One region of the Eubacterium sp. AB3007 genome, then DNA from elsewhere that is predicted to be linked to it. Evidence: riboswitches for the same ligand, from Rfam matches in the RefSeq annotation. Region 1 holds a riboswitch; the other holds the start of a gene.

The links. Region 1 has a riboswitch for cobalamin ahead of P156_RS0108955 (hypothetical protein). Riboswitches for the same ligand answer to the same signal wherever they lie in the genome.
Region 2: linked by a shared signal. The riboswitch ahead of P156_RS0109855 (hypothetical protein) and the one ahead of P156_RS0108955 (hypothetical protein) in region 1 are both predicted to bind cobalamin.

What each region holds. Positions count from the first base shown of each region.
Region 1 is NZ_JIAD01000001.1:1,886,982-1,892,140, forward strand. Features, by position in the region: gene P156_RS0108935 (hypothetical protein) at 1-275, shown strand, start outside; gene P156_RS0108940 (hypothetical protein) at 337-1,164, shown strand; gene P156_RS12280 (hypothetical protein) at 1,704-2,891, shown strand; cobalamin riboswitch at 2,928-3,145, shown strand; gene P156_RS0108955 (hypothetical protein) at 3,236-3,526, shown strand; gene ilvB (biosynthetic-type acetolactate synthase large subunit) at 3,969-5,159, shown strand, end outside.
Region 2 is NZ_JIAD01000001.1:2,073,412-2,078,570, reverse strand. Features, by position in the region: gene P156_RS0109860 (hypothetical protein) at 1-757, opposite strand, end outside; gene P156_RS0109855 (hypothetical protein) at 1,251-2,648, opposite strand; cobalamin riboswitch at 2,764-3,022, opposite strand; gene P156_RS12385 (immunoglobulin-like domain-containing protein) at 3,179-5,159, opposite strand, start outside.

The DNA of each region.
Region 1 (5,159 bases):
GCAAGATGTCCGGCAAGGCCATCAGCATGGCCATGTCTTATGACAGCAAGGATGCACTGGTGGAGGACCTGAAGGAAGACTTTGTCGAGCGGCTGGGGCCGGCTCTGGACAAAGCAAAGAAACAGGGGAAGGACAAGAGGACAGACGTGACGGTATCGCTGACAAAGGACGGAGATACCTGGAAGATCGATGAGCTGAACGATTCCACGGTGAACGCGCTGACCGGCGGCCTCATGTACGAGGTGGCAGGACTGGCGGATCTGCTGAATCTGTAAAGAAAAGAGAGTGGGGAGGCGCCCGGGCAAGGGCCTCGTCCAGGGAAAGGCAGGGGGAAACATGGCTGCAAAGAAACACAACGCAACACGATGGGTCATGGTGCTTGACCCGAATCGATTTGATATCTACGGGGCGTATCTGGAAGCGCGGAATTTCTCCGTGACGCTGCCGCAGGCGCAGGAGATGGGACGGGACGATATCGTCTACATCGCAGTGCTGGGCGGCGAGGGACTGCTTCGGTACAAGTGTCTGGTCACCGCGGTCCACACACAGGAGAGCGAGGTGGACCTGGAGTTTCTGTACCGGTATGACAGGGTGGAGATCAGCCTGAAGGAGCTGGTAGAGGCGGGGCTTCCCAGGGGGAAGGCGTTGTCCCGGATCTCCGGCAAGGTGCAGAACACCGTGGAGCGCTGGGAGTCGGTGGACAAAACCATGGCCAGTGTCAGCGGGCAGGTGGCACCGGATCTTCCCAGGGACCACTGGTCGCTGGATCGGCCGGCGCTGTTGGAGTACGGCTGGGAAATCACGACCGATCGCTGTGTGACGCTCTACACCGAGGAGTCCTTCCTGCTGGAGGAGGATGCGCTGATGCCGGAAGAGGTGGAGCCTTTCTTTGGGGTGAAGGAACAGAATTACGGAGTGATCCGGCAGATCTGGATCCTTTGCGAGGATCAGCTCTATAGCGCGGAGATAGCCCGTGAGAAGAAGCGCGCCCGTATCACCTGGGGGGAGGAACTGGCGGTGGCGCTGGCTGAACGTTATAACGAGTTCGGCCCCTGTGAGAACGCCAAATTCTATATCATGCCACGGCCCATGCTGGAGCACATCCTCGGCGGGAGGCCGCTGCCGAATGAGGATGTATACTATATGGTGATCGACGGGGAGTGACCGCCGGGGTCTGTTTCGGCACAAAAAAAAGAATGATCACCATTCTTATTGAACAAAAAAGGGAAGTACCGACATGTTCTGATTTTGTCCAAAGCCTTATATGTGAACCCCTCACTACTTCCGAGGGGGAATACCTTCCACTTTGACACAAATCCTTGACTTCTACGATAGCCTGGACCAGACAACACATCGGTACTTCATCTTATTCCGTTTTCTCTCTTCACAGTCTTAGGACTCACCCTCCTTCTCTCTCCACATCCTCTCGGATGTAGCTTATTCGCAAGCGATCTCTAAACTCATATACCTTCATCTATGTTCGCCCTGATGTCAATGGATCTGCATCATGTGGCGCTGTTTACTCTATCGCTTTATCTGGCTAAATAATACATCGAATTTTCAGAAAAGTCAAGCGTTTTTCGGCAGATATATTGTATACTTTCGATGGCGCAGCAAAAGCTTTGTGCCCGCCGCCGTATGATTGACGTTGCTTCAGATTCCAACTATAATGAAAATAAGGCTTGTATTGAAGGAGGAAGGCTTTGGCTGAGAGAGAAAGAGAAGAAGGGTCGGCGGTGCGTACCCTGCGGTTCGCGGGCGCATTCACCGCTTGGGTCATCGGCAGCGGGTTTGCAACGGGTCAGGAGATCCTGCAATTCGTCACCAGCTATGGATACCAGAGTTTCCTGGTGTTGCTGGTGCTGCTGATCGGCTTCACGGTCATGGGGTTTACCCTGACCACCGTGGCGTTTGACCACCGGGCCATTACGACTGAATGCGTTGGGGCGCCGGATGCCGGGACTACCCAGGGCGGCCAGGCGCGTGGGGCTGCCTTCCGCCACTACCATTACTTCTGTGGTAGGCGGCTGGGAGCGGCTTACAACTGGGTCGTGCCTTGCGTGCAGGTGATCCCATTCAGCATCCTGCTTTCCGGAGCCGGGGCGACGCTGGAGGAGTATTATGGTCTTCCACACACTGCCGGCGTGCTGATCATGGCGGCGCTGGTGCTGCTCACGTACTTCGGGGGGTTTGAGAGGCTCACCAGCGTGGTGGCATTGATCGGTCCGGTGATCATCTTGTTCACGCTGGTGGTGGGTACGGTGACCATCCTGCGGGACTATGGGAACTTTGGCGATGTGGCGCAGTGGCAGGGGGCGCTAGCCGGGAAACAGAACACCAACTGGTGGCTTGCCAGCGCGATCCTCTACGTGTCCCTGAACTTTGTGTGCGGCAGTGTGTACTACACGGAGCTGGGAATGTCGGCCCGGTCCCGGCGCGAAGTATACCTGGGTACAGGCCTGGGGGTGCTGGCCCTGGTAGCCATCGTCGCCATCACCAGTACGGCGATCCTGCTGAATGCGGGAAACGTGGCAGCGCTGGATATTCCTACGCTCTACCTCGCCGTGCGGATCTCGCCGGTGCTTGGTGCGTTCTTCTCCGTGACGCTGGCGCTGGGGATCTACTCCTCCGCGGCGACAGCACTCTTTGTCATCGTGAAGACGGTGTCCGGCAATGTAGCTGTGGTTGCTGCCCACAGGAACCTGACTGCGGTGATCGCCACCGTCATTGCGACCACCATCGGGATCTTCAACTTCGGCAACCTTATCAGCGTATTCTATCCGCTGATGGGACTCATGGGGATCGTGTTTACTGCCTGCGTGTTCTGGCGCTGTGCACAAAGCCTTGCTTGCGCGGCCGGCCGCCACGGGTTGCCTGAAATTCCCCGTTGAATCCGAAACTGATCAGGTGTATACTGGATATGTAGTTGAATAGTCATGCTCTATCATGGCCTCGCAGGCGTATGGCGGCGGGGCTGAGGGAACCGGGTGGGAATCCCGGGCATATCACGGTGCTGTGAGTATAGGAGTCGCTTCCCATGGCGAAAGCCGGTCATTGGGGAAACCTGAGAAGGCGGGAGGCGGTGTGGGCTGAGGAAGGCCCGGCTGTACGAGCCAGAAGACCTATGATGGGAGATGGGTTTGAAAGATACGAGAAATAACGGTCGTAGCAGTGTTGCTGCGGCTTTTTTTCATTCTCTCGGAGGTAGAGCGGTGAAGGTAAGAAAGGAGTCCCAATGAACGTTAACTGGTTTAAGAATCCCGACAATGTAGTCTATGCCACCTGCGAGCAGTTTGCCGACAACTTTGGGAAGGAGACAGGCATCCCCGACCTGAAGAAGAAACTGGAGGCTTTTCATAATGACCCGGAGGCTACCGAGGAGAACCTGAAGGGCATGAAACGCACCTACCTGAAGCTGCTGGTCCCAAACAAGGTGTTCGACGAGAAGATCGACATGGGAGACAGCGTGTGGGTGTACATGGGAGAGAACTACGAGGCGTACTGCATCTACTGGCCGGAGGAGTAAGGCGTGATGTGAAAACGCGTCAGAAGTTTTGTCACGCCTGGAATTTCCTTCGTTTTGTTGGGGTGGTCCATTCTGAAGGAATGGCAAAAAAATATTCTTTGGAAGAAAAATCCTAATATTTGGAATATCCGAGCGGTTGGATTCCTTCAGATTACCTGAAACAAGCCATCTGAAGGAATATTTTTTTTGCTTTCCTTCAGAATACCCGAATTGAATTCTCCCAAGGAAAATGTTGAAGTGTGAGAAGGCAAGGGTTTGTTTTCTATCCACCGGTTTCCAGGAGAGGACTGCAGTCGGGTGGATTAGACTTGTCTACACTCTGGAACTGCCTCATTTTGAGACAGCACCTTTTTCGTGGAGGAAATCTACTTGCTGATATAGACTTTGCAGACCAGATTTGATACAATAAACGAATAGACTATAAGTAAACGAGGTGAGTATATTGACTGGTGCAGAAGCTATGGTGAAATGCCTGGAGGCAGAAGGGATCACCACCATCTACGGGTATCCGGGAGTGGCGATCGCGCCGTTCTACGACGGGCTCTATGATTCTTCGATCGAGCATGTACTGGTTAGGGAAGAACAGTCAGCGGGACACGCGGCCAGCGGATGGGCCAGGGTCTCCCGCAAGCCGGCGGTCTGTGTGACGACATCCGGTCCCGGGGCGACCAACCTGATCACGGCTCTGGCCACCTGCTATGCGGACAGTATTCCGGTGGTAGCCATCACGGGACAGGTTTCCAGCGATCTTCTGGGAAGGGATGTGTTCCAGGAAGCCGATATCACAGGCGCTACGGAGTCTTTCACCAAGTACCGTTACCTGGTGAAGAACGTGAACGACATCCCGCGTATCTTTAAGGAGGCATTCTATATCGCCTCCACTGGCAGGAAGGGACCAGTGCTGATCGATGTGCCCATCGACATCCAGATGGCGCCCCTGAAGAGGGAGTTCAACTACGAGGAGATCGAGGTGAGTATCCGCGGGTACAAGCCCCCCGGAAACAAGGGCAACAAACAGCAGATGCGGAAGGTCATCGCGGCCATCAACAAAGCCACCCGTCCACTGCTTTGTGCAGGAGGCGGCGTCATCCTGGGGGATGGCGAGGAGCAGGTGAGGGCTTTCTGTGAGAAATACAGCATCCCGCTGGTGCACACCATGATGGGGATGGGCGTGATGCCGAAGAAGCATCCGCTCTATTTCGGCATGCTGGGAAACAACGGCAAGCCATACGCGAACAAGGCGGTGGTAAACAGCGACCTGCTGATCATCGTGGGGGCGCGTATTGCGGATCGGGCAGTGGCCAAGCCCGGTAATCTGGAGCGCCAGGCGAAGATCATCCACATCGACATCGATACGGCGGAGATCGGCAAGCGGCTGGGTCCCACCATTCCTCTGGTGGGCGACGTGAAGGACATCTTCAACCAGCTGGCAGAGGAGGATATCCACATCGACACCCGGGAGTGGCTGGGGGAGTTGAACTCCATCAAACACGGTACGGTGGACACCCGCGTGTTCAGCGACAAGCTAGTGAACCCCAACTATCTGGTACAGGAACTGTCCGGTCGGATGGAGGAGGACGCTATCTATGTGGCGGATGTGGGACAGAACCAGCTCTGGTCGGCGGATAATTAT
Region 2 (5,159 bases), 190 kb from region 1:
CGGCCGGATCCTCCTTCAGACAAGCAAGGGCCATGATCACCTGCGCAGTGGTCTCACAATTGCCGTAGTCACCGTCTTTTCCCTGTTTGCTGCTGAGATAGTCTCTGGCCTTGGCGATGACCGCCTGCACTTCCTTGTCCTCCTGATAGAAGGACAAAGCCTGCACGGCCATGGCGGTGATATCCAGATCTCCGTTCTTCCCATCGAAGGAGATCCCCCCATCCTCTGCCTGAGCATCCAGGATATCATCCAGGTACTCCCGCTCATTTTTCAGATCATAACCAACATAGTTGGCAGAGATCAGCGCGTAGATCTCCGCATTAATCCCCTGAGCACAGACCTTGTCATAGTCATCTACCGGCGCCATCAGGTCGTACCCTTCCACATCTTCCGGATCCGCTCCCAGGGTCTCCACCGCTATGGATACCCGCTCATAGGCAGTGTACCGGTCCTCGCTGAGGACACCACCGGTGTTCTTCACCAGGAGCCGGACATTGTCATAGTAGTCATCATAATCCTCGTCGGTGAGAGCATCCGCGTTTGCTTTGTCGCAGCCGAAGATGAGCCAAGCCGAACTCTCCTCCGACGCATCAAGCGTTCCCACCTCATCTACGGTATAGCTGCAGGCCTTCTGCAACACATCGTTCAGATCGTCTCCATTCAGATCAGACGAGTTGCCGCACCCGGCCAGACAAAGCACAATCAGCACTGCCAATGCCCATGCGGCAGCCCGCAGGATTCTCTTACTGTGTCTCATTGTAATACCACCTTTTAATTAGATTTACCTTACCAGTATATAACATACCCACCGAAAACACAACGGAAGCAATATTATCGCTGTTTTCGGGAGAGTTTCGGAAGGTCCTCGAGAGGCGTACTACACTTTTCTAAGAAACAGGATTTTTTGTAGTAGGTTTTACTGCTCACCTGCTACAAAAACTCCGCTTCTTGCGTTTTTTGTAGCACTCACAATCTCATCTTCTGTAAATATAAGGAAAAAATGTATATTAATTGCTCGTTTATCAGGAACTTTTTCTACATTTTTCTGGGAATCACTGGATTCTGTAGAATAATGTACTACAGAATCGCCACCGCTCCATGTTTTTGTAGTAGGTCATGCTCCAAACCTACTACAAAAAACGAGCATTCGGCCATTTTGTAGCAGAACCACCGATCAGACGCGAAATCAACCGCCCCGGGACACTCGATCTCCGGGGCAGCATTCTCTTCAACAGATCAATTAACATAGATCACATGGTGACCTTGACTTTCTTACCAGCGTTCTTCTTGGTGAAGATCTTCTTGTATTTCTTCACGTACTTCTTGTTGGTCTTTTTCTTGCCCACCTGGACCTTGACGGTCTTGATAGCAGACCCTTTCAGGGCACCCTTGATCCTCTTCTTCTTCAGTTTCTTGGTTTTGACTGTAAGAGTCGTCAGATTCTTGTACTGGCTGAATGTGCCCTTCTTGATCTTCTTGACCTTCTTGTCGAGCACAAAACTGGTGACGCTGTCCGCAGATCCGCCTGCCTTCTTCACCGCTTCAGCAACTGTCTTGGCATCCACGGTCTTGGCCTTGACTGTGACGGTTGGAACTTTCTTTGGTGCCGGAGTGGATGGCTTGACCGGGGTCTTGTCTTTCTCTTCAACAGTGATCACGCATGCGGGCGCAATGGTCGGCGCATCCAAAAGCGCGGGATAGTAAGCCTCGTACTGGCTTACATAATTATTAATATACACCAAGTTATATGCGGCCTGTTCTTCTTCAGAAAGGTCACTCCAATACGAGAAATCTATTTCTTTGATTTCATCCTGCGGATACGGTCCATCTCCATAACTCTTTTCGGTATAAAGCACGAACGAATCATAAGTAGACCAATCCATTCTGCTTGCATACTTTTTGCCATCTATTTCACCAGCGGGAATCGTGTACACAGATACAGTGGCACTCTTAACTTTGCCTTTAGCGGATACGATATACGTTCCAGGCTTGTCGAAGGAAACGGTGCAGTTCCCTTCAGCGTCTGTCTTGGCACCGGTATCAACAAACTGTCCATCTTTGTAATATCCAACGGACATATCCTTGATCGGGGAGTCCTTCAAATCATCGGGCATATACGCCATCCCCAGATGTCCTTTGATCTTGAGATTGATTGCTTCACCTGTCTTCGCCTTGACTGTCCCTTCATTGTCAAACGTTGTAAACCAGTCCGAGTAAATGGAGGTATCAGAAAGAATTCCCGTTACTAGATAGTCACCGTCTGAAACTGTGTCATGCTTTACATCGTTTTTAATTCCCTGCCCATTAATATAGAACAGATAAGAACCTCCCTGTACGCCCCAGACTTTTTTTACCATGCCTGAGCCAGGATCGTATCCATCTTCGGAATTATACTCCTTGTGCATTGCAACTAGAGCCTCGTCATAAGAGAAGTCCCCGCTTGCATCCAGATCTTTGACCGTGACTTCCTTCCAAGCCATCATGCTTCCATCCTTGGCCTTTGCCAGTTCACCCGCATTACTCACAGTCATGAACACGGTGATATCAGAGGCTGCATCTGCGAATGCAAATGCTGGCATGAACACCACTGTAATCGCCAGTGAAAGCAACACAGTTGTCACTCTTTTCAGCAACATGTTCTGTTTCATCAACTTTCTCCTTTCTCTTCACACCGCTCTATCTGGCTCACCCGAGGAAAAAAAACGGTCGTAGCAAGACTGCTACGACCGTTAATTCTCGTATCCCCAACCACACTCCAAACAAGTGTGCATTATCTCTCATCATAGGTCTTCTGGCTTACACAGCTGTAGTATGACATCTAGCACCTGCCCTGGTTTTGTGCACGTGCTTACGCCATTACTTCCACACCGTCCCTCGCCTTCTCAGATTCCCCCAATGACCGGCTTTCGCCATGAAGGACGACTCCTGTGCTCACAGCACCGTTGTATGCCCGGGAATCCCACCCGGTTCCCTCACCCCTGCCGCCATACGCCGCAGAGTCATGATAGAGCATTATTAAACTATAGGTTCATTATAATCTCTGTCGCAGTCGATTGCAAGTACTCTCCCCAAAAACGTCCAGGAATACATCCATTATCGATTATGTTTCTCAGGGGGAAAAATGAGACTGCTGCTCTGAAGCAGCAGTCTCGCACATGGATAACTCATATGTGTCCGATCACATCGTGACCATCACTTTCTTTCCGGCTTTCTTCTTGGTGAAGATCTTCTTATATTTCTTTACATACTTCTTGTTGACCTTCTTCTTGCCGATCTGAACCTTGACGGTCTTGATAGCAGACCCTTTCAGGGCACCCTTGATCCTCTTCTTCTTCAGTTTCTTGGTTTTGACTGTAAGAGTCGTCAGATTCTTGTACTGGCTGAATGTGCCCTTCTTGATCTTCTTAACCTTCTTACCGAGGACGATTGTCTTAATAGAAGCACTATCTCCCTTCGCCTTCTTCACGGCGTTGGCAACGACCTTCTTGTTTACGGTCTTGACATTGACCGTGATGGTGCTGATCTTCTTGACAGCTGGAACAGACGATTTCGCTGGTTTCTTATCTGCCGGGAGCACGGTAACCTTGCAGTGTGGGAGCACGATCGGAACAGGAACATCCTCAACTTGCTTCGGATTCTGCCAGTCGGTGTAATCCGTGTACGCTCCATTCACCATGCCGGAGGCTGTCACATCATAGGTGCCCGCTTTCTTGAACACCAGTTTCACCTTGCCGTCCTTGCTCATATTGGAGCCTTTGATAGCAGTCAGATTCCCGTCCTTGTCATACTGAGAGGCCAGGACTTCTTCCCCATCGTACTTCTTGACAGCACCGAGCGGGTGCGACCAACCGATCCCTTCGATCTGAAGCCAGAACGCCTCTCCCTCTTTCACGGTCTTCTTTGTCTCAGTGAAGTGCGTGTAGAGATCCGAGTAGTTCGTCTCGTCGAGGTATTTGTACAGAGCCACCTGATCACCATCATCCAATGCAGTCGCAAAAGCACCGCCGGTCATGGTCAGATCCTCATTGATCAGGTAGGAGATGTTAAGTGTAGAAACCTTGAACAGCTTACCGAAGTATCCGGAATTGCTGATCTCGATATAGTCCTTGACATCTTCTTTCGTGAAGGCACCGCCGTATTTCATCTCGTGGATAGTGTAGACCACATCCGCAAAGGTGACCTTCCCTGCATTTCCGGCATCGATATCTCTGGTCTCGCCGTATTTCTCCGCGGCGTTACTCCAGACTACGATTTCCTGCGGCACAAAGTCGAACTTGTTCGCTTTCTCAAAATTACTTACACTGACCTGAATCTCCTCGCTGATGGGGTTCTGCGCCAGCTTTGCTTCATTGACAGCCTTCTCCAGTTCTGCGGCGGCCTGTTTCTTTGCCTTGTCAGTAGCCTCACTGTTATCAAGTACTGCCTTCGCATCCGTGATCGCCTGCTGCAGCTTTTCCTTTGTTCCGGCCGGATACTCTCCCTCGCCTTCTCCTTCAACCATGTCTTCGATCATTTTGCTTGCGTCATTGATCACCTCGCTAAGGATCTCAGCATTGGACTTGGAGCCCTTCACGGTCAGATCGACAGATGCCTTCTGGCGATAGAGTTTAGCGAACAAAGCACTCTTTTCCGGATCATCTTTATATTTCTTGTAATATTTTCCGAAGATCTTGTGGGTCAGATAACTCTCTATCGTGACATCCGTATCACGCTCTGGCGTCGTTAGCAATCTCGGGAATCCGCTCTGGATCACAGAGGTATTGCTGGAATGGAACCTGGTATACGCTTCGTCGTTGCTTCCATCCGGATCTTCCACATAGGTGTCGGCAGATACGCCGGTACCAGTCGTATTCTTGGATTCGTAGGCAAAGACCGCATTACCGTCTTCGTCCAGATTCACCTCCTGGAAGTCATGCAGATCCTTGGTGATCTCGTCTTTGTCCGTGTTCTCACCCTTGATACCATCCCAGTAGGCTTCCACGGCTTTGGTCATTAGCGCATTGGCCTGATCCAGTTCCTCCTGCTCCAGCGGAAGGACGTTCACCGTTGCGAGATCTTTCTCCACGAACAGGTTCGGATTGTCCTTGGAGACCATTCTGACCTTCAGGGTGGTGGACTTCGCCGCTTCACCAGGAAGCGGGCGGTAAACGTTACCCCGA